Regions from separate parts of the Veillonella sp. CAG:933 genome, predicted to be linked through region 2. Evidence: riboswitches for the same ligand, from Rfam matches in the RefSeq annotation. Region 2 holds a riboswitch; the other holds the start of a gene.

Region 1 (23,772 bases), on a different contig from region 2:
TGGTCTCATCCGCTGTCAAGTTGAAAACTGTAGCAATACCGTAAGGATTAGACAATTGGGAAATTACTTTACCCGGTTCTACTACTTCCACTGCAGCCAACATACCAAGCGGTACTTTATCGACATAGGCTACTTCATCAATAATCGGAATCGGCTGTTGCAAACGGTTGGCTACGAGCACGCCGTCATCGGCCTGCAAGATAGCGCCCTTGATGCGATAGCCTTTTGTTACATACGCATTAATCAATTCGGCTACAAGCTGAAAATCTATTTCTTTCGGTACGACTACAATATAATCATCCGACATAGGTTTATCCAGCAATTGTAGGATATGAGCCGTATAGCCCACACCGATACCTAGACCGCCCGGAGTTTTCGGATTATGCCCAATCATGGTTGATTCGGTAATAATCGTTTCTGTAATCGTCTCCATCGCCACATCGCCAATAACCGGGGTAGCTTCATTGATACGAATTAAGTCAATGTCCTTAAGGGACAGGCCCGTTTTGGCAACCAGTTGACGAAGCGATTCAAAGAGTCCTTGAATATTATCCTTAGTTCCTTTGATCCCGGTCGTATTGGCAATCGCCGATCCGAGAAAACGAACTTCACCGGACTCGTGGATTTCCGCTAACGCTGATTCTGTTGTGGAATTACCTATATCAATACCAACGACTCGCTTCATACACAAAACTCCTAACTCTTAGTTATCACCTTTCAATTTCTTACGTTTTTCATAGTTTTCAGCCGCTTCACGAACGAATTCAGCGCAAATTACAGCACCGTATTCTTTTTCAAGTTCATCAGCCATAGCCAATAATTCCTGTTTGGAGGAACGGTATGGACGAAGGGCATTGTACATTTCCAATAAGCGTTTATCGCCTACTTTAGTCATTTCAGCAGCGCGGGAGAAGTTGTATTCAATCTGATCGCGACCGCCGGCTTTAGCGATTTGACCTTGTGCTTTTAAGATTTCAGGGCTGATACGCATATCATCCATAGAAACCTGACCGGCCATAACGGCATCCAAGGTAATATCATCTAAGGAACGATTGCCCACTTTAATCCATTCAGGATGTTTTTTAGCAATTGGGTAATCCGCTACTGTAGCAACGTGTTCGGTTGTGCTTGTCTGAGCTACGGCACTTACCGGAGAAGGGGTTCCCTTTTGCATATCTTCTAAAATTTTGCGAATCATCGCTTCCATATCTTGACTCATAAAGGCCTCCTTATAGGCTTACGCGGCATTCATCAGCCGGTTTACCTTTAACCACTCGTTTTGTTTCCTTAATGTGTAAAAGGGCTGACAACGCTTGATATTTAGGGCGTGCCATTTGATCGTTAAGCGTAGCTACCGGATTAGGGGATTCGCCCTTAGCGTATTTAGCTGCGTTTTTACCGATGGCGCGGTATACTTCTTCCGTAAGCAATGGTGCTTGTGGGAATAATTCCAAGTTGGATAACGGTTGTAAATCACGTTGGTGAATTACGGTAGTACCTTTGGATTGAATACCGATGCAAACGCCGGAACCGGATAAGCGGTCGCCTTCAACGGCTACGGCTGCTACGTCGGACGAACGATATACACGAACTACACGAGCTTTTAAGCCTTCTTCTTCAATACCGGCAACGAGTTGACGGATTACATTGCGATGTGGTACGCCTACGATAGTCGTGCGTTGGCTGCGACCGAATGCAGGACCTACAGCAATAACCACTTCATCAGGTGATGTATGGGCTTCAGCCGGGCCGCCGGTCTGAATCCAAGTATCATCTACGTCCTCTTCTTTAGGACGAGCCGGAGCCGCCGTTTCGGAGGAACCGGCAAAAGTAACAGGCTTGCTGGCGCTACCCATTTCTTTAAGCACTTCCATAATCAGTGCGCGTAAAACTTGCTCATTAACTTCAGCCATATTGATGCCTCCTTAAATATCACGCGGATCGATTGCGTTAGGAATATTTTTAATTACTTCCCAATCTTCGCCTTCCAAACGATAACCTGTGCCAACGCCGGCATAGTCGTTAGGATTGTTAATTGCTGAAATTACATTGAATTTATCGTCAAAAATAGCGGATGTCTGTAAGTAGTCACCGGCAATTTTCTGTTTCAACAAATTAAGAACGCTTTGGGCTAAATCATTGAAGCCGCGTTTAGCAAGACCTTTTACAAAGTCAATACCGGTAACGCCGCGATTCATAAGATCGGCAGCTGCTTTGATGTCAGCTACTTTATCGCGAGGCGGCATATCTTTGGAACCGTTAGCATAAGTAGCAGCTTCTACTTCTTCATCGGTAATAGCCGGTAAGCCGAGTTCAGCGAATAAACCTTGAAGCGCACGAGCTGCTTTATTACGAACAGCTACTACAGCATCTTCCGTAGCCGGTTTCAAACCGCCGTTAACTTTGAGGTCACGCTGAATGATTGTCCAGTCATCATAGTCTTCCGCATCCCAGTTGGAGCCGGCAAACATGTTGTCATAGTTTGGCGTGGAGCTGTAACCGGAACAGATGAAGTCAGTACCAGGGCAGAACTGCATGAGTGTACGAGCCGTACGACGTAAGTCGGAATGACTGAATGTCTGGTCATTACTGGATGCACATTCGAGGTCGAGCATAGCAGCGATCAAGTTTTCTGCCAATACCGCACGAATACCGGAAGGTACAGCTGCCGGAATACCGATACAGCTTACAGAACCGTTTTGGATACCTTGTACGCCGGCGCCTTTAGTAATGTAGAGGCAACGAGTTTCAAGGTATAACATGGATTTACCTTCTGCTTGACCCATCTGAACTTCAGAGCCTGTACCGGAAGTAAAACGCATTTTCAAACCACGGGAAGCATAAGCGGATGCTAAGAATGCTTTCGACCATGGAGTGTCATCACCATCGGTGAATACATCTTCAGTGCCGTATACGGAAATTGTTTCAGCATACGCTGTGAAACCGCGCATACCGAGTTCCAATTCAGTAGCTTCTTCCAAGGAGCATTGAGTCAATACGCCCGGACGACCGGCTTGGGAACCTACCAAGATACTGATAGCGTTAAGCGGTGCATAACGAGCAACCGCTACGGTTGTTTCTTCTTCGGCAAAACCGCGAAGTGCACCTTCAGCCGCATCAGCAGCGATTTGAACCGGGTTATCGTTAACGTTTGTTACGTGAGCCTGGTTAGCCATGGTGCGACGAGCACGCATTTTCTGCATACATTGCATCATTTCAACAACGTTGAAATTACTTACTACTTCAACCATTTTGGCCGGAGTCATGGATTTTGCAAGACTGGCGATTTCGCTGCGAGGTACGGTTGGTGTCAAAATCATGTTGGCGATTTTGCGGGAATCCATAGCCATAACTTCTTCAGCACGTTCCAAGCGGATTGCATAATTAGCAATAAATGTATCAATCAAGTCGAAATCTTCACGACGTTTGCCGTCAAGTTCTACAATTCGACCGTTTTCAATGCGGATACTAGGTTTAGGATCCTGCGGCGATTCCATGGCTATAAAGCCTTCTTCCACCCATTCTTTTACATAACCATCCTGGTTAACAGGGCGTTTGCTTAATACTTCAAAACGTTTTGATCTCATATGTCAAGCTTCCTTTCTATCGAAGTTAAATGTAAGAAGGAGCATCATTTTTAGGTTCGCTACCTAAAGTGCCTAATAATTCTTTACCGATTTCGCGAGCTGTAATAACAGCCTGACGAACTGCACCGGAATCACCGGAGATCTGTAAAATTACTTCGTTGGAGAAGCTTGTGCCGTTTGCAGGAGATGCATAGCCGATAACGTCTACGTTAGCTGCTTTTACAGCCACATCAGCCATTACCACGCCGATAGCTGCCGGAGCACCTACGATAAGGCCGAATGCTTTGCCTTCAGGAGCGCCGAATGCGGTGTTAATAGCATGGCTTGCGCGAGCTGTATATTGTAATTCGATGTGGCCTGCTTCATTAGCGTATACGTCGCCGAAAGTACGTTCAACTTCTTTAAGCGTTACTTCAACGGCACGTTTTACGTCGGAAACGTCGTCGCCACCGAATACGATTAAGGAACCGTGACCGGCGCCGCCTTTAGTGTCGCGCGCGAGTTCGATGCTTACGATTTCAGTGTTGGTAGCTTTTACGGCTTCATCAGCGGCCATAATGTGAGGGCCGGCACCGGTACGAGCACCTACAACACCGATTGAACGATATTTTTTTGTTAATTTCATGGCATCCAATACTTGTTGATCCACGTTAGCGATTACTAAACCGATAGTATCACCAAATTTTGCCGTGCCAATGAATTCTGTTAAACTGCAACTGTTCGCCATAATTTGTTCCGCTCCTTTGCTTTCACTTTGATTCGGGGTGGCTGCCGATAAGTTATCGGCTTTTTGTAAAACGCGTTTCAAAATCTCATCAACCATTTGATCCGTATTACTCATTAAGCTTCACCTTTTTCCTTTAAGATAACGCTTTCCACATCTTTGTGAGGCCGTGGAATTACATGCGTCGAGACAACTTGCCCTACTCGTTCGGCAGCTGCTGCACCGGCATCGACAGATGCTTTTACGGCACCTACATCGCCTCGTACCATAACGGTTACGAGACCGGAACCAATTTTTTCAGTTCCCACGAGGGCTACATTGGCGGCCTTTACCATGGCATCGGCGGCTTCAATAGCACCGACTAAGCCTTTAGTTTCAACCATACCTAGTGCTTCTTGCGACATACAATTCATCTCCTATCTTGGGCGCACATAAAACAAAAAATAAAAATTCAAATATTCACCACATTTTGCGGTTTTCTGTATACGCTAATTATACAAAATACTAGTATTCCATTTTTTAACACATTTTTACGAATTTTGATTTTTTTGTTCTACTTTTAACAATTTTTTGTTATAATTGGTATAACGATTAATCATAAAACCTCAGTAAGTTCTGTGTTTATCATGAGTTTTAGTTATTTGTTGTATTACTATTTTTTAATCCTTTTGTTTTGTACGCCCATACAAACAGAAAAGAGAGAGGGGTGGCAACGATGCCAACCGGTAATTTTAAGACAGAAACAACCATGATTAATGAGATCATGCGTGATTTTACAAACATTACGGAATTAGCAGCCGTATATGTAGATTTGCGCGGTCGTGTGCTTTCGTGCAAATACAACTTCAGTAATTTTTGCAAGTATATTCGCAGTCATCCTACATTGTCGCGTCTTTGCGCCTATTGCGACGCCTATGGCGGCCTCGAAGCATCCAAAGGACATTGCCCGTCTGCTTATCGCTGTCATGCAGGCATTGTAGACTTTTCTGTGCCCGTAATTCATGAAGGTCATTTACTGGGCTTTATTTGTGCCGGTCAAACAGCCGTAACGGATCCGCAGTTGCCACAAATTGCAGCACGCAGTGATTGGCAAAACGACACAACGGCCAAAATGTATTACCGTCAATTGCCCATTTATTCTACGGAAGAAATAAATAGTGCCTCTAAAGTATTGAACCTTATGGCCGGCCATTATTTCCCGGACATATTAAACCGCAGTCTTGATATTCCTGAATTACAAAGCAGTAAATCCGATGTACAGCATCATATGAAAACGTCGTATCGTCCGGAAATAAAAAGGGCTCTTGTTTATATCGACAAGCATTTAAACAACAACCCTTCACTACGGGATATTGCCTCCCACGTTTACTTAAGTGAATCCTATTTGTCCAAAATCTTTAAACAAGAAACGGGCATGTCCCTCGTGCAATATATTAATGAACGCAAATTGGAACAGGCCAAATTGATGCTTCGCGGTTCTGACTCATCTATCGAATCCATTGCTCGTAATCTGGGCTATAATCGAACCAGCTACTTCTGCAAGGTTTTCAAAGAAGCTACTTCGGAAACACCGCATTCCTATCGTCGTAAATACAGATTTTAAAAAATAGCTTTATAGCCAAAAGATTTTGCAAGAATTTCTAAACGTTCTTAGCAAAATATATCCGCAAATATGAAAGCAGTATTTAACTCACAATTGAATTAAATACTGCTTTTTTGCTAACTATAAATCATTATTCAATTTTTAATTTGTGGAGGCCCCCATGATTAATAAAGAACGCCTATTAGCACATCTCAACGCCATGCAAACCATAAGCACCATCGAAGGTGTGCCGGGAATCAATCGCATTGCCTTTACTGATGAGGATTGGCAGGGACGGAACTATCTCATAAAACAGCTGAAAGAGCTTGGTCTAAGCTTACGCATCGATGACTTCGGCAATGTCATCGGCCGTTACGAAGGTCATAATCCCGACGCCCCGGCCATCATGATGGGGTCCCATACCGACAGCGTGCCCCAAGGCGGTAACTACGACGGTCTTGCCGGTATCGTGGCCGCCCTGGAAGTTATCACCGATTTAAAAGAATCAAAAGAAATGCCGGAGCATCCGCTTGATATTGTCCTCTTCATGTGCGAAGAATCAAGCCGCTTTGGCAGTGCCACTTTGGGAAGCCAGGCTATGCGCGGTCAATTGAGTCTCGATCGTTTGCAAACATTGCGCGATAAAAAGGGACTCAGTCTCTATGAAGTACTCAAAGAACGCGGCTTTAATCCGGATACCCTTCCTCATGCAAAATTTACGACGCCCCTAAAAGCCTTTTTAGAACTTCATATCGAACAAGGCATTGTTCTCGAAAAAACAAACCACACCATAGGTATCGTAACCGGTATCGCTGCACCCACACGCTATAAGGTGCATATTCACGGCACCGCCGGTCATAGCGGAGCCACGCCTATGAATCACCGCCACGACGGTCTGTGTACAGCCGCCGAAATCATCCTTGCTGCCGAACGGATTGCTCAAAACAGCGAACCTATTCCGGTCGTAGCTACCGTCGGTGTTATCGAAGCCACGCCAGGTGTCATGAACGTCATCCCCGGCGAAGTAACCTTAGGTCTCGACATTCGCAGCATTTCCGCCGAAGCCAAAACGCGCGCTACCCAAGACATTCTGCACGCCATTTCACAAGTCGGCGCCCAACGCGAGATTCCTATCGACACCACGCTAATCGCCGATGAAATCCCGCTCATGGTCAAAGACTCTATGATTAAAGCCATGGAAACGGTGGCTCAAGCTAAACAGTACAATTATATGACCCTCTCCAGCGGTGCCGGCCACGATGCCATGAACTGGGGTGATTACACCGATGTAGGCATGATTTTCATTCCTTGTCGCGCCGGCGTAAGCCACAACCCGGCCGAAGCCATCGACATTCAGGATTTAGTAACCGGTACAAAATATTTGAAAGACCTTATCCTCTATTTAGACCAACAGTAATATACAAAATTTTCTATACATTTATACATTTTGTAGAGTATATAAAAATGTCCTTATATACTCTACTTTTATTTATTTTATTGTGTTTTTAAGGTAACTACATTTGTTTTTATGTGTATAATTAGTTATATTTTATGCACAAATAAACAACATATAGAATTTATAATATAATATATTTTATAAGAACTAAGGCACGAATTCTAATATATATCGGCTTAAATGCATTCTCATGATTTTTGTATACATAGAAGTTTACTGAAATTTTATTGTATTTTTACGCAATCACATAGTATAATATTATCAAGTTGAAATATTTATTAAAGGAAGGGCTTTTTCACTCGTAAAACTCTCCTTCCGTACTCATCATTTTCCAGTTTCATAATACCGGATGCCATCATTATTCCAATTAATTCAACTACTACGGTTACCCACCTGTATTATGAAGCCCCTTTTAATAAGGGAGTCAGCTTGCTTAAAGGAGGCGTTGTTTATGGGCGCAGAAGTCTTGACAGTCAAAATCAGTAGCGTACAAGCGGTCGCACTCGCATTTGTGACGTATTTCATCGGTTTATGGATTAAAAACCGAGTTCCCGTATTTCAAAAACTCAGCTTACCGACTGCGGTAATCGGTGGTCTACCGTTCGCTTTTATCCTTTCCGGTTTGCGTGTATACGGAATTCTACAAGTAGATTTTGACAACACCTTATCTACCGTAGCCCTCTTAGTATTCTTTACCACCATCGGTATGATGGCCAGCTTAAAACTCATCAAATACGGTGGCTTAGCTCTCATCTTATACTTAATTGTATCTTCCATTCTCGGTTTTGTTCAGAACCTCTTGGGTATGTCCATTGCCGGTGCCATGGGCATTGACTTCCACTACGGCATCTTGGCCGGTGCTGTTTCCCTCATGGGTGGTCTCGGTACCTCGGCAGCCTTCGGTCCATATTTTGAAACCACTTACGGTATTCCGGGTGCCACAACCGTTGCCATCACAGCAGCAACCTTCGGGATGGTAGTAGCCCTCGTACTCGGTGGACCTTTCGGCGAATTCTTAATCAAACACTACAAAATTAAAACACCGGGTACACAACATATCGATCCGGCCACAACGCCAAATGCAACTAAAAATATTCCGGCAGCCGATACTGATAATCCGGCAGCAGCTCAATTGGAACCGCATGTATTCGATATGTCTATTCTTGAAGAAGAAGAAACAACCGACGTAAACGGCGTATTAAAAGCAGCCGGCTTCGTATTCGTAGCCGTAGGTCTCGGTGCCGTACTTAGTGCGTACCTCAACACCATCATTACCTTACCTGCTTACATCGGTGCCATGCTCGTAGCAGCTGTTATCCGTAACATCGGCGATTTCTCCGGTATGTATCGTGTACAAGGCGGCGGCCTCAATGTAGTATCCGAAGTAGCCTTAACAGTTTACGTTACCATGGCTATCAACAGCTTGAAACTCTACGAATTGATTCACTTGGCTTTACCGCTCGTAGTCATCCTCCTTGCTCAGACACTTCTCATGATTGTCTTCGCATGGCTCGGTTACTTCTTGCTCTTTGGTAAAAACTACGACGGCGTTATGCTCGGCGTAGGCGGTATCGGTTTTGCCATGGGTGCTACTGCCAACGGTCTTGCCAACATGCAGTCCTTGGCTGAAAAATACGGTCCGTCCCCTAAAGCTTGGCTCATCGTATCACTCGTTGGTGCCTTCTTGATTGACTTCGTCAATGCCATTATTATTACGTGGATGGGGACTTGGTAAGAACGGCATAAGGTTCGTCCTTAAGCTCCTGATGGGCTCTACATCAGAGCTAAAAACAGCATAAACTTATAAAGAATGGAGAGGCTCCACATCTAAGGCTTGGTTTTTGCAAGCAAAAAAGACCCTTAGATGTGGACCTCTCCATTTCTTCTTCCCAGAGTACTTTATGTCTGTTTTTAGCGACGTAGAACACTCCATCAGGGGCTTTGCGCAAAGAACTTTATGCCTGTTCTTACCGGCGTTGGTGGGAGATAGAGGCTTGGTTTTGCAAGCAAAAAAGACCCTTAGATGTGGACCTCTCCATTTCTTCTTCCCAGAGTACTTTATGTCTGTTTTTAGCGACGTAGAACACTCCATCAGGGGCTTTGCGCAAAGTCCCTCTCCCCGTTATAAAACGGCGAGAGGTTTTCTGCGAAAAGAAGGCCGTGATACAATTTCTGAGAGTCTTTTTGCTGCGCAAAACCAAGCCTTAGAAATTGCATCACGGCCTTCGCAAAAAAGCTCGCGTGTTTTACTTAACTAATAAAATTACTATCGGCAATGTAACGGCCGACAGCACGGTGGTGGCGACGACTAGTTGGGTGGCGTATTCAGTTTCGGTACGAAGTACGCCCGCAATGAGTGCTGTGGTTACGCCGGCCGGCACAGCCGCGGAGATAACGAGGACTTGCATAACGAGTTCCGAAACGGGGCCGGCTATGAGTTCATAGGGCCAAATAACGAGCCAAGCCATTAATGGTCCCACAATCAAACGGACCGCGCTACCCCACATAACGTCGCGATTAAAGAAGTTGAACGGGGTTCTGGCCAGTTGTACGCCCAAAGTAAAGAGGGCCACCATGACGAGAGCGTTACTCACATTGGTAAGGACGGGCCAAAAGAATGTTTGATCCACGGGAATTTTACCGAAATTACAAATTAAAGCCAAGGCTACGGCGTAAATAATCGGCATTTTAAAAACTAATTTGACCGCATCAGTGCTACTCATTTTGCCCTGTCCCGCAAAATAAAAGCCAAGGCTGTTGGTCACGATGTTTTGCCAAACAAAGACAACGATTTGAATGGCGATAGCCGCCTGCAGCCATATAGGCGAGCCGTCTTGTAAAAACGGTTCATTGGAGTAGATAAATACAATAAGCGGCACACCAATGTTACCGCAGTTATTAAAGAGTACCGCATTGCGGAAGATACCGCTTTTTTCACGGGACAGGCCCAACATTTTTTCAAAAACCAAACTGGCCAGCCAGGTGGCCGCAAAACCAATCACCGTGAGCCACACTACTTGGGCACTTTCAGCGGTCACGTTGTAACTGTATGTATTCGTAAACAAAAATGCCGGCGCCACCACATAGAAGTTCATTTTACTGAGTGTATCAAGGTCCATGTGGAATTTTTTATCCATAAAATAGCCGATGAGGACCAATAATAATATAGGCAGAACCGTCGTCAGGAAAATATGCAAAATCATTTATTACTTGGCACCCCACACTAAATTATACAGCGATTCGCCGATAGTGCCTGCCTGAATGGCGGCCGGTTTGGAATCATAAGTGTATTCGCTTTTATCGTAAGCGATGCCGGTTTGATGGAAATACTGCATATCCAAGGTTTGGATGGTGCGTTCATTCTTCTTAATTTCCATTTTTTCAAAATAATAGTCTCCACCCGGTTGAATTACACGAATCCAAAGTTGGGCTACATCGTCTTCTTTGTCGACGCTGCTGTTGTCGATGGATGTTGTGTTATCATGAATGTCGGCACCTACATAATACCAATAATCCGCTGCCTGTACAGGCGCTAACAATGATAGGCTCAATGTACCTACCAGGCCTAACATGGCCAATGTTCTATTCAGTAGTCTCATAATTAGCCTCTTTCTATATAAATTAAAACCTAAATAAATCAAAAGTTACATTATAAAATATCCATGCTAATGGGCATGCTAGTGTCATGCTAATATCCATACTAAACTATATCGATTTGTTTAGCATACACAACATTATACCCACTTAGACTGAGTTTTCAAGTCTAAAAAAGTGAAAATGGTCTGAACTGCTATCATTCAGACCACTACAAAAAGCCACAGTAAGCCGTAATCATCTTCGGCTACCGTGGCTTTATTTAATTTATTTGTAAATTAAGGCTATTTAACGCGCCAGGAAACCCACGCAACCTTATCTTCCGATGTATTACGAATGCGGCCGTCTTCCGTGCGATACGGCGCCAATAAAGGCAAAATTTCAGCACGCATAGCTTCTTCCGTACCCCATTCTTCCGAATGAAGGCGCATAGTAAAGTAGCGAAGGGCTTCTTCTTCCGTGAAAAATTCCACTTCCGGCACGTTTACATATTCCACTGCCACGTCTTGGCCAACTTTTTTAACCGTAGCAATAACATCATCTACATTAGCCTGCCATTTGAAGTCGTCTTTTTGACCGTAAAAGTGTTCATATAAAGCGTCCACGATAGTGTCCTGACGACCGGCAAAACCAACGAACAAGCAGGCATTGCGGCTTGTCTTGGTCAATGCTTCAATATTGTTCATGTCAAACATAACAGGACAGAAAAAGCTGTAACTCAAATCAAATTGACGTTCCCAGCCGAGTTCTTCACGAGTGGTTTCACTCCACGGACCTACGTAAAGGTCCAAATCAAGATCTTCTTTTTCCGCTATTTTACGAGCGCCCGCAATCATACCATTCGATAAATCGATGCCCGTAGCCTGATACCCCAGTTTGGCAAGGCCCAAGGAGTAGTCACCGACACCGCAGCCTACATCGAGGGTACGACCGCCCGGAACCGGTAACAAGTTATGTTTTTTCAAAAAATCTATAAAATTCGTAACTTGCGCAGCACGTTCTTGTTTGTCATGTAATTCCACAAAAAATTCGGAACGATTATTCCACGCCTCTTGTTCTGAGCGCCATTCCACTTCATTTTCGTGAATATTCGTTACTCGCACATTGCTCATAAAAGTCCTCCTATTGATAATTTATATCAATTCTAATATTTTCTATATATAGAGTACTCTTATTTTGTTCCTGTGACAAATACCAATTACGAATAATAGCCTATTTTCAGATGCATATTATCTTGAGATATAATCTCATTTTCATAATATATCGGCCTCTCATTTACCTAATATGGGGGCCTCTCATTTTCCTAATACATCGGCAAAGGATTCCACCGTACGATCGATGGCATCAGTCAATGTCTTATTATCCGTATTGAGCGGCGGATTGAAGTAGAGCACATCACCCAATGGACGAAGCAATAAACCATGGTCCAATGCTTTTTTGTATATCTGATAGCCTGTACGTGCTTTGCTTGGCAATGGTTCTTTCGTTGCCGGATCTTTAACCAATTCAATGGCATTAATGAGTCCGATATGACGAATTTCACCCACATTCGGATGTTTACCCAATGCATCTTCCAAGGCATTGTGCAAGAAGACCGCTTTATCTTGCGCCGCCGCTAAGACACCGTCGTTTTGCAAAATATCCAAAGTAGCCAGCGCAGCTGAACACCCCAATGGATTGCCCGCATAGGTATGACTGTGCATAAACGCTTTGTACTCGAAATAATCGGCATAGAAGGCATCATAAATCTTATCGGTAACAGCCATGATGGACATCGGCATATAACCGGCGGTCAAGGCTTTGGAAATGGTCATGATATCCGGTGTAATGCCGGCATGGTCGCACGCAAACATTTTGCCCGTACGGCCAAAACCGGTGGCAATTTCATCCGCAATAAGAAGGACGCCGTATTCATCGCAAAGAGCACGTAATTTTTTCAAATACAATGGCGGATAGATACGCATACCCGCACAGCCCTGTACGATTGGTTCCACAATAACAGCCGCCAATTCATGACTATGTTTGGCGAAATTTTCTTCCATATGCTCGAAACATTCGCAGCCACAGGTTTCACGCGTCTTATTATATGGGCAACGGAAACAATCCGGCGCTTCCGTATGGATTGTTTCCATCAGCATTGGCTGATACATTTTAGCAAATAAATCCATACTGCCAACAGCCAAAGCACCCATGGTTTCCCCGTGATAACTTTCAGTGAGACACATGAATTTCTGACGTTCCGGATGCCCCGTTTGATATTGATACTGGAAAGCCACTTTAAGAGCGCATTCAACGGCACCGGAGCCATTGTCGTTAAAATGTAATTTGTTGAGTCCTTTTGGCAATACTTTAGTCAACTCTTCCGCCAAGGTAATAGCCGGTTTATGACTCAAATTAGCAAAAATAACATGTTCCAATGTATCCAGCTGTTTTTTGATGGACGCATTGATTTTCGGATTGCAGTGCCCCAATAAATTACACCACCAAGAGCTGATAATATCGATATATTCATTGCCGTCTACATCATATAAATACGAACCTTTGCCATGGTCAATAACAATGGGCGGCAATGTTTCATAATCCTTCATTTGTGAACAAGGATGCCAAATATGCGCTAAATCTCTTTCAACCCACACCTGTGAACTCATGTTGAACTCCTTTTACCTCTAAATACCTATACCTAATCATTACGTATGTTAACTGTATTCGCAGCCTGATACGCGCCTAACTTAACTAATACGTAACCTAACTTAATATGTAAAAACTTATATATAACCCTTACATGTTGCTGTTTGAAAAAAATATTGCTTACACTTCGTCATATAAGGCGGCTAACGTATCCGCGGAAACACCTAAGTCCTTAGCCCCTTCCGGTACGCAAGCAATTACCGGTACGCCCGTTAATTCTTCAATCATCAGCTTATTATCCCGTTCCATCGGGCTATCCGTATAGAAGTTTAAAATAACCCCTTTAACCGGAATATTACGAGCCCGCAAGTATTCGATGGTCAAGACCGTAGCATTAATCGTACCCAATCCGGCATGAGCTACCAACAAGGTCGGCAAATTGAACCATTGGATAACGTCTTCCAGAAAAATATGTGCCGTTTCATCATAGCGCAATGGACACATAATGCCACCGCTACCTTCCATGGTGACGTATTCGAAGTTTTCTTTTGCTTTCGCAAAAGCCGCTTCTACTACGGCTTTTTCAAGAGGATGACCTTCCCATTGAGCTGCCAAATGAGGCGATACGGCATGATCATATAAATAAGATAATAAATCTTCGTCCGGTACATCAATGCCGGCCACTTTTTTCACATAACCCGCATCACTGGCTGCAATTGACGGCGCACCACTGACCGCCGCTTTATAATAACCGGCCTTATATTGACCGTCTCGCAATGTTTTCACCAAAAGGCCGGTAATGAATGTCTTGCCGATATCCGTTCCCGTGCCCAATACAAATAAGCCCTTACTCTTTGATTCGAGTTGTGCCATAATAACATCCCTTCCTCTATTATTACCCTATTTGTTAACACGTGGTTAACAAATTGATTTTGATTTAATTTAATCACGCCAAGGGGTTATTGTCAACTCGAACCATTTTAGTATGGTTTATAATTTAATCGAAAGATTTTTAAAAATTGCATTTTTAATATACCCAAAAGGCATTCAATCATCGTTTTTACCACTATTGATTACATTTGTTCAAAAAACGTCATTCATCATTGACTAAATGAGCGATTATGATTATATTATAGTTAAGATAAACCATAATTAAGCAAAATACTAATATAATTAATAAAATATATGTGATGTTACACAGAGGAGATTCCCATGCTATCAGAAGAACGGCAATCCTTAATTCTCGAACGGTTACGGACTAAACGGGCCGTTACCGTACAGGAGTTGGTGCAAGACCTTGATTCCTCCGCGGCCACGATTCGTCGCGATTTAACCGAACTGCATCAGAAGGGCTTACTACAAAAGGTGCACGGCGGCGCTGTAAGTTGCGATGTAGACTATTTCACCACCGAACCCGATATGTCGACGAAAGCCAATTTGTTTACTGATGAAAAAACGGCGATTGCCCAAGCAGCAGCCACTCTCATTGAAGAGCACGACTTCGTCTTTATCGATGCAGGCACCACGACGGAAATGATGTTACCTTTTGTAAATGCTAAAAATGTAACCTTTGTCACAAACGGCACATCTCATGCAGCAGCGCTGGCAGCCCGTTATCGTCGTGTCATTCTCCTTGGTGGTCAGGTAAAAGCGGTTACCGGTGCCATCATTGGCGACACAGCTTTACAACAATTAGATGTTTTTAATTTTACCAAAGGCTTCTTCGGAACCAACGGCGTCAGCATAAAAGGCGGTTTCAGTACACCGGATCCGGCCGAAGCAGCTATCAAAGCCAAAGCGATTCATAAATGTCATCGTGCTTACGTACTTTGTGATTCGTCAAAATTTGACAAAATATCGTCTGTTACGTTTGCCCCATTGGAAAGTGCAACGATTATTACAACTAAAGTAAAAGGTGCTTATCATAACTATACTGAAATTAAGGAGGTAGAGCCATGATTTACACGGTTACTTTTAATCCGTCCCTCGACTATGTCATGCGCGTTAACGGCTTTGAAGCAAACGGCGTTAATCGCACCTATGAAGACTTCATCGTAGCCGGCGGTAAAGGGATTAATGTATCCATTATGTTGCGTCATTTAGGCCACGAGAACACAGCCTTAGGCTTCATTGCCGGTTTTACGGGCGATGAAATCGTTCGTCAACTGCGCGAAGAAGGTTGTGAAGAAGCCTTTATTCGACTTGAAAAAGGGTATTCCCGCATCAATGTGAAATTAAAGAGCAACGGTGAAACAGAAATCAATGCGCAAGGTCCGGTTATCACCGAAGACGCCATGGCTAAGCTCTACAAACAGCTTGATACGTTAGAGAGCGGTGATACCTTAGTTCTCTCCGGCAGCATTCCCAAAGGACTTCCGGAAACAACCTATCGTGATATCATGGAGCGCCTCAGCGCTCGCAATATTCGCATCATCGTCGATGCCACCCAAGATTTACTCATGAATGTACTCGATTTAAAACCGTTTTTAATTAAGCCGAATCATCACGAATTAGAAAGTGTATTCCATACAAAATTTACAACGGAAAAAGACATCATCGAAGCCGCCCGCCAATTACAGGCCAAAGGTGCTCAGAACGTCCTCGTATCAAGAGCCGCTGACGGAGCCGTATTAGTTGATGCTAACGGCGAGGTACGAACCAGCCCCGTACCGAAAGGCAAACTCGTCAATTCCGTAGGTTCCGGTGATTCCATGGTGGCCGGTTTCTTGGCCGGCTATATCGAATCGGATGGCCAATATGACAAAGCCCTGGCTATGGGCGTCGCCGCCGGTTCAGCGTCCGCCTTTGAAGAGTGGCTCGCAAATCGTGAACAAGTAGAAGCATTATTGGAGAAGGAGTAATATCATGAAAATTACGGATTTACTACAGAAGCAATCAATTCAATTGAACGCCCATCCGACCAACAAAGATATCGCCATTCGCCAACTGGCCGAATTGATGGATGCAAGCGGTAATTTAAAAAATAAAGAACAGTACATCAAAGATGTATTGATTCGTGAAGAATCCGGCTCCACCGGTCTCGGCATGGGGCTTGCTACCCCGCATGCTAAAAGTATCGGCGTAAAAGCACCGGGCCTATCCGCTATGACGGTGCCGGAAGGCATGGACTTCGAAAGCCTGGACGGCGAACCGACCCGCCTATTTTTCATGATTGCCGCCCCGGAAGGGCAAGCCGATACCCATGTGCAGGTTCTTGCCAACTTAGCAACCCTCATCATGGATCCCGAATTTAAAGAAGCGCTCATCAAAGCACAAACCGTTGAAGGATTCCTCGCTTTAATTGATGTAAAAGAAGCAGACCAATTCAAACCGAAAATGACAGAAACGGAAGCATTAGCTATTGTGGAACAAAACGTAACCACAGCCGCTACCGCTGCGCCTAACGCTAAACAAGAGGCTCAACAACCGGCAAAAGCACCAAAAGCAATGCCGGCTAAAGCTGCCGACGGCTCTTATCGCGTACTGGCAGTAACCGCTTGCCCTACCGGCATCGCTCATACCGCTATGGCCGCTGAAGCCTTAACCCGCACAGCTGCTGACATGGGCATTACCATTAAAGTAGAACAAAACGGTGCAGCCGGCGTTAAAGACGCCATCACCGCCGAAGACATCAAAAATGCGGAATGTATCATTGTGGCAGCCGACAAGAGCGTTCCTATGGAGCGTTTTAACGGCAAACCGCTCATTCAGGTAAAAGTAGCCGACGGCATCAATAAAGCCAAAGAATTATTGGAAGAAGCAACGTCCGGCAAGGCGCCAATCTTCGAAGCAGGCGAAGAAAAAGCCGACAAAAATGCCATTACCGCCCAAGACAGCTTCGGTCGCCAGATTTACAAACATTTGATGAACGGCGTATCCCATATGTTACCGTTCGTTATTGGCGGCGGTATCCTTATTGCCCTCGCCTTCTTATTCGACGACTTCAATCCGGCCGACCCAAGTAAATTCGGTTCCGGTACGGAACTGGCCGCCTTCTTCATGAAAATCGGCGGTGCCTCCTTCAGCTTCATGTTGCCGGTCTTAGCCGGTTTCATCGGCATGAGTATTGCCGACCGTCCGGGTCTTGCCGTCGGTTTCGTCGGCGGTTATCTCGCCAACGCAGGCGGTTCCGGTTTCCTCGGCGCCCTCTTGGCAGGTTTTGTGGCCGGTTATCTCATGCTCTTATTAAAACGAGTTTTCTCCGGCTTACCACAATCTTTGGAAGGTATCAAACCGGTTTTACTCTATCCGGTATTGGGGGTACTCTTCATGGGTATCATCATTACCTTCATTATTAACCCACCTGTTGGTGCACTTAACGAAGGCTTGATGAACGCCTTGAAGAGCATGGACACCAGCAGCCGTATCGTTATCGGTATCATCTTTGCCGGCATGATGGCCGTTGATATGGGTGGTCCGGTAAATAAAGCGGCTTATGTAATCGGCACAGGTCTTCTCGCTACCGGCGAATACGGTGTTATGGCGGCCGTTATGGCCGGCGGTATGGTGCCTCCATTGGCTATCGCCCTTTGCACAACGTTCTTCCCTAATCGCTTCACTCCGGCTGAACGTAAATCCGGTATTACCAACTATGTTATGGGCTTCTCCTTCATCACCGAAGGAGCTATTCCATTCGCCGCAGCCGATCCGGTTCGCGTAATTCCATCCTGTATCGTTGGGGCAGCTGTAGCCGGTGCTTTATCCATGGCCTTTGAATGTACCTTGCGCGCTCCACATGGCGGTATTTTCGTAGTACCTACCATCGGCAACCCGCTCATGTACTTATTGGCTATCTTAGTAGGCTCTGTTGTGACCGCTTTATTATTGGCTATTTTGAAAAAACCGTTAAAAGCCTAATATCCGGCTAATAGACAATAACCTCATGCATAAAATTTTTACACGCAATGCCTAACCCTTATAAAAATACCCCTGAGTCCTATGGATTCAGGGGTATTGCCATATTGCCTATTAAATTTTAATCTCACTTGATCATTCAGGCAGACTTGAATAATTTAAGTCGCATGAAAACTCTATTTGTTCAATTCTTCACGGATACTTGCCACCGAACGACGCAAGAGCCAATCCGTATCGTTCGAATCACCTACCACAAAGGTATGCTCCCCGAATTTTTCAAAACCGAATTTAGCATAAAATTTCTGAGCTTTGTAGTTATGTTCCCACACACCGAGCCAAACATAATCACAGTCTGTTTGGGTCGCTAATTGCAGAGCCTTTTCAAAGAGAAGTTTACCAAGGCCGAGTCCTTGGTAATCAGCCAATACGTAAATACGCTGTACTTCAAAACCATGTGGCAATTCCTGCTCAGTTTGCGCACGGCCTACATTAACTTTCAAAAAACCGACCGGCTGGCCGTCTACTACGGCAAAAAAGTGTTGTGATTCGGAATCAGTTAGCTCCGCTTGTAACGTTGCTTCCGCCAACGAGGTATTAAAATAGGTGTCGAACTCTTCGTCAGTGTACTCATCCCTAAATGTTTCTGAAAATGTTCTCATCGATAAGTCGCGCAATGTTTTCACATCGTCCGCCCCAATCGGTAAAACATCGATATTCATAGTATCTCCCCCTCCTTTTTCAGGTGTAATATATCCGCTTTATTATAAAACATTCTCACCCTATTTTCAAACGGTCTGACAATAAAACATTGCAAGCATGCGCCGCCTGTGCTATAATCACGTTAGAAAATTCAGGGGAGCTTATGAACGTAGGCTGAGAGGAAGTCATCAAACTTCGACCCTTATACCTGTACGGATAATGCCGTCGTAGGAAGATGTTATAGCGACTTTCTCACGGAGGCACCGTATTGGTGCCTCTGTTTTTTTATGCTGTCTGTCAAAACAGACCGGCTGGCGGGGGAGCGCCCGACAGCTGTCATTACAGCGAAGGGAAGCCGTGTTCCGGCGTGAGAGGAGACCAGTAAGTCTCGACCGCTACAGGAGTTTGTAATGAACGAATCTACCAGTAATGTAAAAAAAGTAACCATGGCCGGTATTTTAGTGGCCGTAGCCGTAGTAGGCAGCACCTTTTCCTTTCCCGTTGGCATCAGTAAATGTGCCCCCGTACAACATATGATTAACATTCTTTGCGCCGTATTATTGGGTCGCTATTACGGGGTGGGCGTAGCTTTTTGCGCCAGCACTTTGCGTCTCGTTACGGGCCTTGGCAGTGTACTCGCCTTTCCGGGCAGTATGTGGGGTGCCCTCTTGGCCGGCATTGTCTATAATCGTACCGGCAATCTATTCTTAACGCTCTTAGCCGAAGTATTTGGTACCGGCATTCTTGGCGGTCTTTCTGCCTACCCGCTGGCCATTATCGTTTTGGGTAAATCGGCCGGTCAAATTGCGTTTTATACCTATGTGGTTCCTTTTTTGATTTCTACCATAGGTGGCTCCCTATTGGCAGGGATTTTGCTCTATACATTACGCAGCACCGGAGCCTTAGCGCAATTAAAACAGCATCAGTAGGCCTAATCTATAGACCGTGCCTAAGCCCTTGTTGACGCCTCAGCATAGCTGAAAGCGCCGATTGTCGGTTGGCCGCCTATGGTCCCTTGATGCCGGAGAAAGGGTATTCTATGAGTACAGCTACTTCTGAAACGAAATTATTATCTCACGGTCTTTTATGGTTTGGCGCCGCCTTATCCATTGCCGAAATTTTTACAGGCACGTTATTCGCACCACTCGGCTTTGAGCAAGGCGTCATTGCCATTTTGCTGGGCCATATTATCGGCGGTTTTCTATTTTTCTTAGCCGGTCTCATCGGTGCCAACACGCGCCGCAGTGCCATGGAAACCGTTCGTATCGGCTTTGGCCGTCAAGGAGCGTCCGGCTTTGCCTTGGCCAACGTACTGCAATTAATCGGTTGGACTACCGTCATGATTATTACCGGCGCCGCCGCTACCAATGCGATTTTACCTTGGGGTACTGCCGTTTGGTCCCTCGTAATCGGCGTTCTCATCATTCTTTGGCTCGTCCTCGGTTACAGTAATCTTACCCGTTTAAACCTCGTAGCCGTAGCACTCTTATTCTGCCTTACCATTTGGCTCAGTTTCATTATTTTTGATCCGTCCTCAGCCGTGGCCGGTGCTTTACAGTTAACGGAAGACCAAGGTCTTTCCTTCGGTGCCGCCGTTGAACTGGCCGCTGCCATGCCGTTATCGTGGTTACCGCTCGTGTCTGACTATACACGTACAGCCAAACGCCCCGTAGCAGCCACGGTAGTGAGTACCTTAACATATACCATTGTCAGCATTTGGATGTATATTATCGGTCTCGGATCCGCTATTTATGCCGGCGAAACAGACATTGCCGCCGTTATGTTAAAAACGGGGCTCGGCCTCTGGCCTTTATTAATCATTATCTTTGCCACCGTAACGACAACGTATCTCGATGCGTTTTCCGCCGGTGTCAGCTTTGTCAGCATTTTTCCGAAATTGTCTGAAAAAACAACGGCTATCAGCCTCACGGTACTCGGCATTGTATTAGCCATTTTAGTACCTATGACAGAATATGAGAACTTCTTGTTCCTCATCGGTTCGGTTTTCACGCCCATGATCGCGATTCTCTTTACCCAATACTTTCTCCTTAAGCAGGATGCATCTGGGCGTAAATTTTACCTTCCCAACCTGATTCTTTGGTTAGTCGGGTTTGTCTTATACAGAAATGTGATGACCTATGAAACACCTTTGGGAACCACATTCCCGGTTATGATTGTCATTGCAGTTCTGACATACATCGTCGGCCGTTTTACCGGTAAAATTCAAGATTAATAAAAAAGAGCTTTGAGTCACGACTGATTCAGAGCTCTTTTTCATTCTTATTTCCGGCAAACCATATTTATAATAGCCTAAATTTATATTTCGGGGCACAAATTTACTTTACACTGGCTTAAATAATAGTACATTTTACTAAAATATCGAATTTCTATAATTAGTTTCAAAAAAATCGATATTTTATATATACACTGCTCTCGTTCTATGCTATACTGAATTTGCAATAATAAGTCGGTATTAACTATCATAAATCATAATGACCGACAACTATAAGTAAACAGCCAAAGTGGCTGTGTATAAGTTTTTAGACAGGGGCGTATATCCATGAACGATTTTTTAAGAGGTTTTAAAGATTTTGCATTGCGCGGCAATGTAATTGACTTGGCAGTCGGTGTTGTTATCGGCGCTGCTTTCGGTAAGATTGTATCTTCCTTAGTTAGCGACATCATCATGCCACCGATCGGTTTACTTTTAGGCGGTATCGATTTCTCCGATTTCTTCATCAGCTTGAACGGCCAGCAGGCAGCTACTTTGGCTGAAGCTAAAGCAGCCGGTATTCCGGTTATCGCTTACGGTAGCTTCTTGAATGCGGTAGTTCAATTCCTCATCGTAGCATTTGCGATTTACTTAGTAATCAAACAAATCAACAATCTATATCCTAAAAAAGAAGCACCGGTTAAACCAATGCGTACTTGCCCATTCTGTAAACAGGACGTAGACGAAGAAGCAACGCGTTGTCCGCATTGTACTTCTGAATTGACACCGGAAGTTAAAGCCAGCTAATTGGCCATCCAAAAAAATCCCACATTATCGAAGAGCTTGCCTCGTAATGGACAAAGAGAGCGACGGACTTAACAGTTCGTCGCTCTCGCTCGTTTTAAATATTAATAATTATTTTTCACCTTCACTAATGCTGTCCATTAATTTAATGTACTCGTCCTTAGTGAATACAGGTTTGTAATTATCCTGCACTTTCTTAGCCCCTTCACCGTCGCCATATAGCAAGTCAACAATGGTCATGGCCAAAGCTTGCGCAGTTTTGGTATAGGCTACTTCAGGAATGGAAATCTTGTAATTGGCACCGTGAAGAACGCCTTCAATACAGCCAACCCACGGATGAATAACCGGTATAATATGCGCTACATCGCCCATATCCGTACTACCGGCCATGTGTTCGCCTTGAATTACATTAGCCTCGCCAAATAATGGAATGGAATTTTCTTTTAAAAACTCATTCATAATGGCATCATTACGCATCGGCAAATAGCCCGGTAAATCGTTGATTTCGCAAGTTGCACCCACTGCATCGGCACCGGCCTTGAGAGCGCGATTAACGCGTTTATTAGCCGCTATCATGGCCTCTACATTGGCCGCCCGCACATAGCTTTCCATAGCCACATAATCAGGCACTACATTTACTAAGCTGCCGCCACTGTTAATAATCGGATGGAACCGCACATAGTCGCTTTCTTTGAAGGTATCACGAATGGCATTGACTCCCATAACCCCCATCATAGCGGCTTGCAATGCATTGACACCTTCGTGAGGGGCGCCGGCTGCATGAGCCGCTTTACCGTGATAATTAATCAACTTACCGATAAAGCCATTCGATGTAGAGCCCAAGCCCATTTCACCGCCTTCGGTGTGCGCTGTTTCCACATGCATTTGCATAGCCATATCAATATCGTCAAAAGCGCCTTCATAGATAAGCTGCTGCTTGCCGCCTAAATACTTAATTTTGCCTTCTTCGCGCAATTTATTGCGATAGTCAATTTCTACATATTCTTCAGCCGGTACGGCAAAAATAACAACTTCACCGTTTAACTCCGGCAAAACACCTTCGGCCTGCAAACCGATGGCCACGGCCAACATATTGGCAATCTGTACATTATGGCCGCAACAATGAGCCGCACCGGTCACTTCATCGGCGCGCGGATGTTTAGGGCAAATGATGGCATCCAATTCACCAATCATGGCAACGCGATAAGCATCGCTTTTACCTTTTAAACGGCCCTTCACCCCGGTCAAAGCATGGCCGGTCGTAAACGGAATATTTAACTCTGTAAACAACTGCTGTACAAAGGCCGTTGTTTTATTTTCTTTATAGCCCAATTCAGGAGCTGCCATAATAGTTTCGGCAATTTCCATTAATCTTGGCATCGCCTTCTCAATGGCTGCACAGACTCGTTCTTTTACTTCTATTTTAGTTAATCCACTCATGTTAAATTACGCCCTCCCAATATAAAACTACTTGTGCTACTAAAGCGGCACAAACGAAGGTCCCTGCCGCAACGGCTAAGGCAACCGGAACAATACGCCACGACAATTGTTTAAAAGCGCCTAAATCCTTGCCCAAGGACAAACCGGCATACGCCAATACCGGTGTTGTTGTGGCTAAGAAGGTAACCTGAG
Region 2 (7,448 bases):
CTTAAACTCTGAATTATCAAATAATGTATAAAACGCTGAGTAAAAATACTCAGGACATTTATCTAATTCGTCAAAAAAGATTAAATTGGACTCCCGTTCCATCAAATCAAACCCTAAACTACGTCTATTAGGCATATTACCAAAGAAATAGTCTGAATAGTTATTATTCTTAAACATCGATAAATGTTTTTCTAAATATTTTCCACTAAAGAATGACTTTGCAATTTCACGTACCAATTCCGTCTTCCCAAGGCTGCTATTACCATACAACATAATAACATATGGTTTATCCCTTTTAATATTTGTAAGATACCATAAACTTTTACTGATTCCCTTGATGACCAGATGCTGACCAATTATATGTAATGATATATCTTCAATTTGATTCACAAACATATCTACATTTCTTTTTATTTCATATTTTTCACTTTTAGCATCAAGTTCAATTAATGACAGTTTTTGTTTATTTTCTAAATATTTCATTAATATACGAGGAGGATTATGAACATATATTTCAGCATCATCTGTCGTTAAATCTTCAATTAATGCTCCTAAACGATCATGTGCTGCTTCAACGATTCCATGATAATTGTCATTTTTTATAATAAGTGTTTTAGCATGTTCTTCAAACTTGCGTTGATTTTGTCTAGAAAAATCAGACAGTTTTACCAAGTCTAGAAATGTATCCACTTTATCCTCTTCTCTAAACTCAGGTAAACTCATATCAAAATATGTCTTTGACCCAATAATAATATGATATTTTCTTTTACTTTCCATTAAATACCTCTGTCGTTATACAAGCATAAAGTACATCATAAAGCGTCACTGAATCATTTTCATCAACTTCTTCTTCAATAGTTGACCCTCTAAGTTGCATGTTTGGCGGATAAATCTCTGCCAAAGTTTTTGGTTTTTCTACAGAAGTAATTAACCGTTCCATTTTTCCCATTTCCGTGATGAAATCAAACCGTTTTTTACTGAATTCACCCACCTCAATACAATAAAGTGTCATTGTAGCTGTAAGCAAATCGTTTCTTTTATAATTACTTACAAATGCCTCATTATTAAAACGAACATACCTTTTCTCATCTACTTTATATGTATCATATCCATCATAGCTATCCATAACAGTTTTAAACTCTTTTGCATCTACTTTATCAACTCCCCCTTTAACAAGTTTTAGGTATCCACCTGCCACACGAAAAGAAGTAGAAGAATTTTCAATGTCTGATAGTTGGACGTTTGGAATATTAATAAGTAACGACTTTAATTGCTCAAACTCAGAAATTTCTGTAGAAGAAATGGTAGTTGTCCTATCTTGCGATATAATATATGATGTTTTTATCTTGCCTGTAAATAAAAAAGAAATTCTTGAAAGAAATGGAACATCAAGCTTCATTTCTGCCGAAACACCTGTTCCTATAGCACCTTCTAACTCTAAATTAGAAGATATATCCGTAGTTCTTAAAAGTTCACCTCTATCGCGTTCTTGTAATATGTTACGAATAGTCTCTTTATCAAAATATATAATTTTATTAATAATATTCTTAGACATTAATTCACTCCCTTCACTAAAACTATAAACGAGAATATATAGTTACCATCTAATTATTTATATCAACACAGTTATTTGAACGTCTCTATTTTAAATCTCGTACAGCAAATTTACATTTACTTAAATCGAACAAAAAAACAAACGTTCTTGTATTATGATTAGTATATAATATAAGACCCCATTATTCAATATATTTAATACAATCTATCACGACTAAGTTCTATAAAAATACAAAACCCTCGGTTCACGCCGAGGGTTTTAACATACCCAAATTCATCATTCAGATATCATCTTATTAAATTATATACTTTTCTCTTATTCCCACTCAATGGTAGCCGGTGGTTTAGAGGTAATATCATACACGATACGGTTGATATGTTTTACTTCGTTGATAATACGAACGGAGATTTTATCCAACACATCATACGGAATACGTGCCCAGTCGGCTGTCATGAAGTCAGTGGTGGTTACACCGCGAAGTGCCAAGGTATAATCGTAAGTACGGAAGTCACCCATAACGCCAACAGTACGCGTACCGGTCAATACGGCAAAGTACTGATTGATGGAACGATCGAGTTTAGCATTCGCAATTTCTTCACGGAAAATCGCATCCGCATCACGAAGGATGTCGAGTTTTTCAGGGGTGATTTCGCCCATTACACGAATGGCGAGGCCTGGGCCCGGGAATGGTTGACGCCATACTAAATAGTCGGCCAAGCCAAGTTCGGACCCGAGTTCACGTACTTCGTCTTTGAACAAGTTGCGAAGTGGTTCGATAAGGCCTTTAAAGTCAACTACTGCAGGCAAGCCCCCTACATTGTGATGACTCTTAATAACTGCAGCATCGCCCGCGCCGGATTCGATTACGTCCGGATAGATGGTGCCCTGTGCCAAGAAGTCAACGGCACCGATTTTACGGCCTTCGTCTTCAAATACACGAATGAATTCTTCACCGATAATTTTACGTTTTTGTTCCGGTTCTTCAACGCCCGCCAAACGACCCAAGAAACGGTCGGATGCATCTACACGAATGAAGTTCATGCCGGAATCCTTGAAAGCCGCTTCTACTTCATCGCCTTCGTTTTTACGCATCAAACCATGGTCAACGAAGATACAAGTCAATTGATTGCCTACGGCTTTAGAAATAAGAGCTGCCGCTACGGAGCTGTCTACGCCACCGGACAAAGCCAATAACACTTTGCCGTCGCCAACAGTTTTGCGAATGTCTTCAACCGCGGTTTTAGCGTAGTTAGCCATTGTCCATTCACCATGGCAACCGCAAACTTCAAATAAGAAGTTGTGGATCATTTCCTTACCGTGTTCACTGTGAAGCACTTCCGGATGGTATTGCATAGCGTATAATTTGCGTTCCACGTTCTGCATAGCCGCTACCGGGCAGTTAGCCGTATGACCGACGATTTCAAAACCTTCCGGTACAGATGCTACATAGTCAACATGGCTCATCCATACGGTTTCGTTTTCGCTGAGACCTTTGAACAATGGGGACGCCGTGTTTACTTTCACCGGGGTTTTACCAAACTCGCGAGCATCAGCGGATTTAACTTCGCCGCCCAAAGTGTGCGCCATGAGCTGCATACCGTAGCAAAGGCCGAGTACCGGAATACCCAATTCGAACACTTCCGCTTCAATGCGAGGCGATTTTTCTTCGTAAACACTGTTAGGGCCGCCTGTGAAAATTACGCCCATTGGGTTCAATTCTTTAATTTTGGCAACCGCTTTATCATATGGATACACTTCGCAGTAAACGTGGTTTTCACGAACGCGACGCGCAATCAACTGATTGTACTGACCGCCAAAATCGACAACGATAATAAGCTCTTTTTGGTTCATTATGCCCTCCATTAATGTAACAACTGCCTATGTTTACGCTTTTGTCAAAACTTCAAAATCATATTCATAGCTACATTTAAATAGTTCTATTACGTATTTATTCAATCTATTATACCATAGAAAGCAAGGTCTCGCCTAACTAATAAAAAATAAATTCACCGATTACGTCCGTCACAGACAAACAAAAATAGAGGCAATCATAACCGCAGTTACAGTTACCTCTATTTTAAAACTAAGGTGGGGCGACACTCCCACATCTCCTACTCAAAGGTCTTGCACCTTATCCGGCGACGGCTACCCGTTCCGTCCTCTTATTCATTATCTGCTTATATATAGATTATATCACAAACCTCTATCGAATCGACACGTCTTCCCCGGCCAAGATATGTTTCATGGTACGAGCCGGGCACATTTTACCGCACATGGTGCAAGTGCCTTCGCATTCCGGTTTACTGGATTCATAGTAACGACGAGCTTTTTCAGGATCGATAGCCAAGGAAATCATAGTATCAAAATCTACTTCCGCACGGGCTTTACTCATGGCATCGTCCCAAGCCTGAGCGCCCGGAATGCCTTTTGCCAAATCCGCTGCATGGGCGGCAATACGCGTAGCGATGATGCCTTCTTTCACATCTTCAACGGTTGGCAAACGCAAATGTTCAGCCGGCGTTACATAGCAAAGGAAGTCGGCACCGCACGAACCGGCAATAGCCCCGCCGATAGCACTCGTAATATGGTCATAGCCCGGCGCAATATCTGTAACCAACGGTCCCAGCACATAGAATGGAGCATTATGGCAAAGACGTTTTTCGAGCGTCATATTAGCCGCAATTTCATTGAGCACCATATGACCCGGGCCTTCAATCATAACCTGCACATTGTGTGCCCACGCGCGTTTAGTAAGCTCGCCCAAAGTAATGAGTTCTTCAATCTGAGCCGCGTCGGTCGCATCATGGGTGCAGCCCGGACGACATGCATCACCAAGGCTCAAGGTTACGTCGTATTTTTCACAAATTTCGAGCAAGCGGTCATAGTATTCGTAAAACGGATTTTCCTGATTGTTCATTTCCATCCAAGCAAAGAGTAAGGAGCCGCCACGGGATACGATGTTGGTCAAACGGGGATTGTCTTTGATACGTTGCGCCGTCTTCTGATTCATACCGCAGTGAATCGTCATGAAGTCCACGCCGTCTTTTGCGTGCTGTTCCACAACGGAGAAAAACTCATCTACGGTGATGTCTTTGAGGTCTTTGTCGAGCATGCCTACCGCATCATACATTGGCACGGTGCCAATCATGGCGGTGGACATATCGATAAGCTTGCGACGGAATTCTTGAGTTTTACCAAAGTTCGACAAGTCCATGATAGCTTCTGCCTTCATGGCAATGGCGTTGCGCACTTTTTCCAATTCTTCGTCCAAATTATTGTGTTCCGGCGAAACACCAAGGTTTACGTTGATTTTAGTGCGGCAGCGTTTGCCTACCCCTTCCGGCGATAAACTAATGTGCATTTTATTGGCCGGAATCGCTACCTGACCGGATGCCACGAGGGCCATCAAATCTTCCAAACGCATCTGTTCTTTTTCGGCTACCGTTTTAAGCTGCGGTGTCACCAAGCCGCGACGTGCCGCATCCATCTGCGTCGTGTATTCGTCACTTTTTGCCAAGCGTACATCCTGCATGTTTACTGTAAATTTCGAACTATTCATTTTAGCCTCCTCTGCGCTATACCTAAGCGCGAATCCGTGAAAATCGTCACGTTACATGATCTCCCTAAATAGGTTATACGCAAAAAAGCCAAAATAAAAAGCTCATCCACGCGGATGAGCTTTAAAAGTCCTGTACAGCTTTCCTACGTCGGCATTATCCGAATCAGGTCAAGGGTCAAGTGTTCACGCACTTTTCTCATCCATAAGGCTCCCCTAGCTTTTTTGTGTATTTCCTACATTATAGTACAGGTCTTTGTGAAAAACAACCATTTATGAAAATTGGTAATCGACTAAGACGACTTCAATTTTATGTATTAATCACTCCGATTTACATGCCAATGCCATTACATGCGGATATCGGCGTACTCGGGACGACGGTCGAATTCCTTTTTGGCAAACGGGCATAACGGCATAATTTTCAAGCCCCGTTCGCGTGCCTGTTTTACAATTTCAGCCACTAATTGGCCGGCAATGCCTTGACCGCCGTAGTTTTCATCAACCAAAGTGTGGTCGATAATCCAGAATTTATCGGATGGCGAATAGGTGCTTTCACCGATATTTTTGTCGCCATCATAGGCAGCGGCTCTGTTTTTATCCGCTTCATGTACGATTTTAATCATTTGAAACCTCCTTATTTTAACTTGCTTTTAATCGGTTAATACAACTGAGCTTTAAGGCTAATTTGATTAAACCGCTCCTTATTTTTCCGTATACGTCAGTGCACCGGACGGACACTGATCAATAACCGCTTTAATCTCTTCGGTCGTGCCGTTTTCCGGCATAATCCACGGTTTGCGACTCACATCAAAAACATCGGGTGCCCCTTTTACACATTTAGCTGCATGCTGACACAAGTCAGGCTTCCAATGAATCACTAAACTTTCAGTTTCATATGTTTTTTCAGCCATACAATCCTCCTCTAATTCTGTCACACGGCCAAACTCCCACTTAGGATGTTAAAATTTAACTACTCTCTACTATTTATTATACTGTAAAACCGGCGAATTACGCAGTAATTCATACTAATAACTAGACAATTATTAGAATTTGTTCAGTAATTCATCCTTAACGCTTAATAGTCTAATTCTGTTTTAACAAAGGTATTATTTCTAAGATCAACAAAGGCTTGTCTAACTTCATCTTCCGTGTTCATTACAATCGGGCCCGCCCAGGCTACCGGTTCATTCAAAGCCTTAGATGCGATGTACAATACTTGTGACGGTTTATCGCCGTTTTTAATGGTAACGCTGTCACCTTCAGTCAATTTAACGGCCGTTTTTTCTTCAATATGTTGGCCGTCTACTTCAATATCGCCAATCAATGTGAAGAGCATAACCGATTCATCTTTGCCCATGGTCAACGTATTTTCAGCGCCTGCTTCAAGCTGGAGATCATAGTAGTTGAGCGGTAAATGCTCACCCACATAGCCCTGATGCTCTTTGTACGAACCGGCTAACAAGCGAAGTATGCCTCCTTCAATCGGAATTTCGGCAATATCTGCTCGCTTAATGCCGTGATAGCTTGGTTTGCTCATCTTATCTTTTTGCGGTAAGTTGAGCCAAAGTTGAACGCCCAATAAGCGTTCGGATGCCGGCACTAATTCTTCGTGCAAAATACCGGAACCGGAGTTCATCCATTGCACTTCGCCATCGGTAACGGCTTCTTCATTACCGAGGCTGTCCTTATGCACCATTTTACCGCGTGATACATAACTGATTGTTTCAATGCCGCGATGCGGATGCATTGGGAAACCTGCCGTATAGTCGGCCGGATTTACACTGTCAAAAGAGTCCAACATCAAAATCGGATCAAACTCTTTAATTGTCTGGTTGCCTAATACACGCACTAATTTTACACCGGCTCCGTCAATTGTCTGAAAGCCTTTTATTGTTGTTTTAACGGTTCTTTTCATCCGTCTTACCTCCAATTTTTCTTAAAATTGCTACTAAATTTTCTTTTTCTTTTTCATCAAGCACGGAAAGTACGTCCTTTATCATAGTTATGTTTTCCGGTGCCAATTGACTGATAATTTTGCGACCTGCTTCAGTCAAATGCAGGATTGATACGCGGCGGTCATTTTTATCCGTCAAGCGCTCAATATACTTCATTTTTACTAAATTATTAACAATAACCGAAATTGTGCCGACGCTGCTCAAAATGTGCTCGCGCACGGCGCCCACCGTAAGATCGCCCTTGCTGTACAAGGCTTCCAGCACCATGAACTGGCTAAATGTCACTTCATACTTAGCCGCCAGGTCCGCCGTCAGTTTATCGAGCATATTGACACTTCGGTGAAGGCCTACTAAAGCTCTCATTTCTAAACTTTTCAAAGCA

Evidence for each region. A riboswitch is a leader RNA that binds a small molecule or an ion and turns the genes downstream of it on or off. The one in region 2 is predicted to bind thiamine pyrophosphate.
Region 1: another riboswitch for thiamine pyrophosphate. It lies ahead of thiW (energy coupling factor transporter S component ThiW); the one in region 2 lies ahead of thiC (phosphomethylpyrimidine synthase ThiC).

What each region holds. Positions count from the first base shown of each region.
Region 1 covers NZ_HF986238.1:14,729-38,500, forward strand. Annotated here, with positions in the region: gene QZL64_RS12530 (diol dehydratase reactivase subunit alpha) at 1-685, opposite strand, end outside; gene QZL64_RS12535 (diol dehydratase small subunit) at 704-1,219, opposite strand; gene QZL64_RS12540 (propanediol/glycerol family dehydratase medium subunit) at 1,230-1,913, opposite strand; gene QZL64_RS12545 (propanediol/glycerol family dehydratase large subunit) at 1,926-3,587, opposite strand; gene pduB (propanediol utilization microcompartment protein PduB) at 3,613-4,428, opposite strand; gene QZL64_RS12555 (BMC domain-containing protein) at 4,428-4,715, opposite strand; gene QZL64_RS12560 (PocR ligand-binding domain-containing protein) at 5,027-5,914, shown strand; gene QZL64_RS12565 (M20 family metallo-hydrolase) at 6,075-7,310, shown strand; gene QZL64_RS12570 (sodium/glutamate symporter) at 7,801-9,084, shown strand; gene QZL64_RS12575 (hypothetical protein) at 9,344-9,607, shown strand; gene QZL64_RS12580 (AEC family transporter) at 9,596-10,552, opposite strand; gene QZL64_RS12585 (hypothetical protein) at 10,556-10,948, opposite strand; gene QZL64_RS12590 (class I SAM-dependent methyltransferase) at 11,228-12,055, opposite strand; gene bioA (adenosylmethionine--8-amino-7-oxononanoate transaminase) at 12,239-13,591, opposite strand; gene bioD (dethiobiotin synthase) at 13,752-14,444, opposite strand; gene QZL64_RS12605 (DeoR/GlpR family DNA-binding transcription regulator) at 14,784-15,530, shown strand; gene pfkB (1-phosphofructokinase) at 15,527-16,432, shown strand; gene QZL64_RS12615 (PTS fructose transporter subunit IIABC) at 16,437-18,428, shown strand; gene QZL64_RS12620 (GNAT family N-acetyltransferase) at 18,602-19,144, opposite strand; TPP riboswitch at 19,268-19,375, shown strand; gene thiW (energy coupling factor transporter S component ThiW) at 19,535-20,053, shown strand; gene cytX (putative hydroxymethylpyrimidine transporter CytX) at 20,164-21,357, shown strand; gene mscL (large-conductance mechanosensitive channel protein MscL) at 21,685-22,143, shown strand; gene QZL64_RS12640 (amidohydrolase) at 22,252-23,580, opposite strand; gene QZL64_RS12645 (hypothetical protein) at 23,582-23,772, opposite strand, start outside.
Region 2 covers NZ_HF986253.1:303-7,750, reverse strand. Annotated here, with positions in the region: gene QZL64_RS12915 (AAA family ATPase) at 1-777, opposite strand, end outside; gene QZL64_RS12910 (DUF6414 family protein) at 767-1,555, opposite strand; gene guaA (glutamine-hydrolyzing GMP synthase) at 1,871-3,406, opposite strand; gene thiC (phosphomethylpyrimidine synthase ThiC) at 3,759-5,114, opposite strand; TPP riboswitch at 5,238-5,339, opposite strand; gene QZL64_RS12895 (GNAT family N-acetyltransferase) at 5,459-5,734, opposite strand; gene QZL64_RS12890 ((4Fe-4S)-binding protein) at 5,813-6,022, opposite strand; gene QZL64_RS12885 (pirin family protein) at 6,187-7,026, opposite strand; gene QZL64_RS12880 (MarR family winged helix-turn-helix transcriptional regulator) at 7,010-7,444, opposite strand.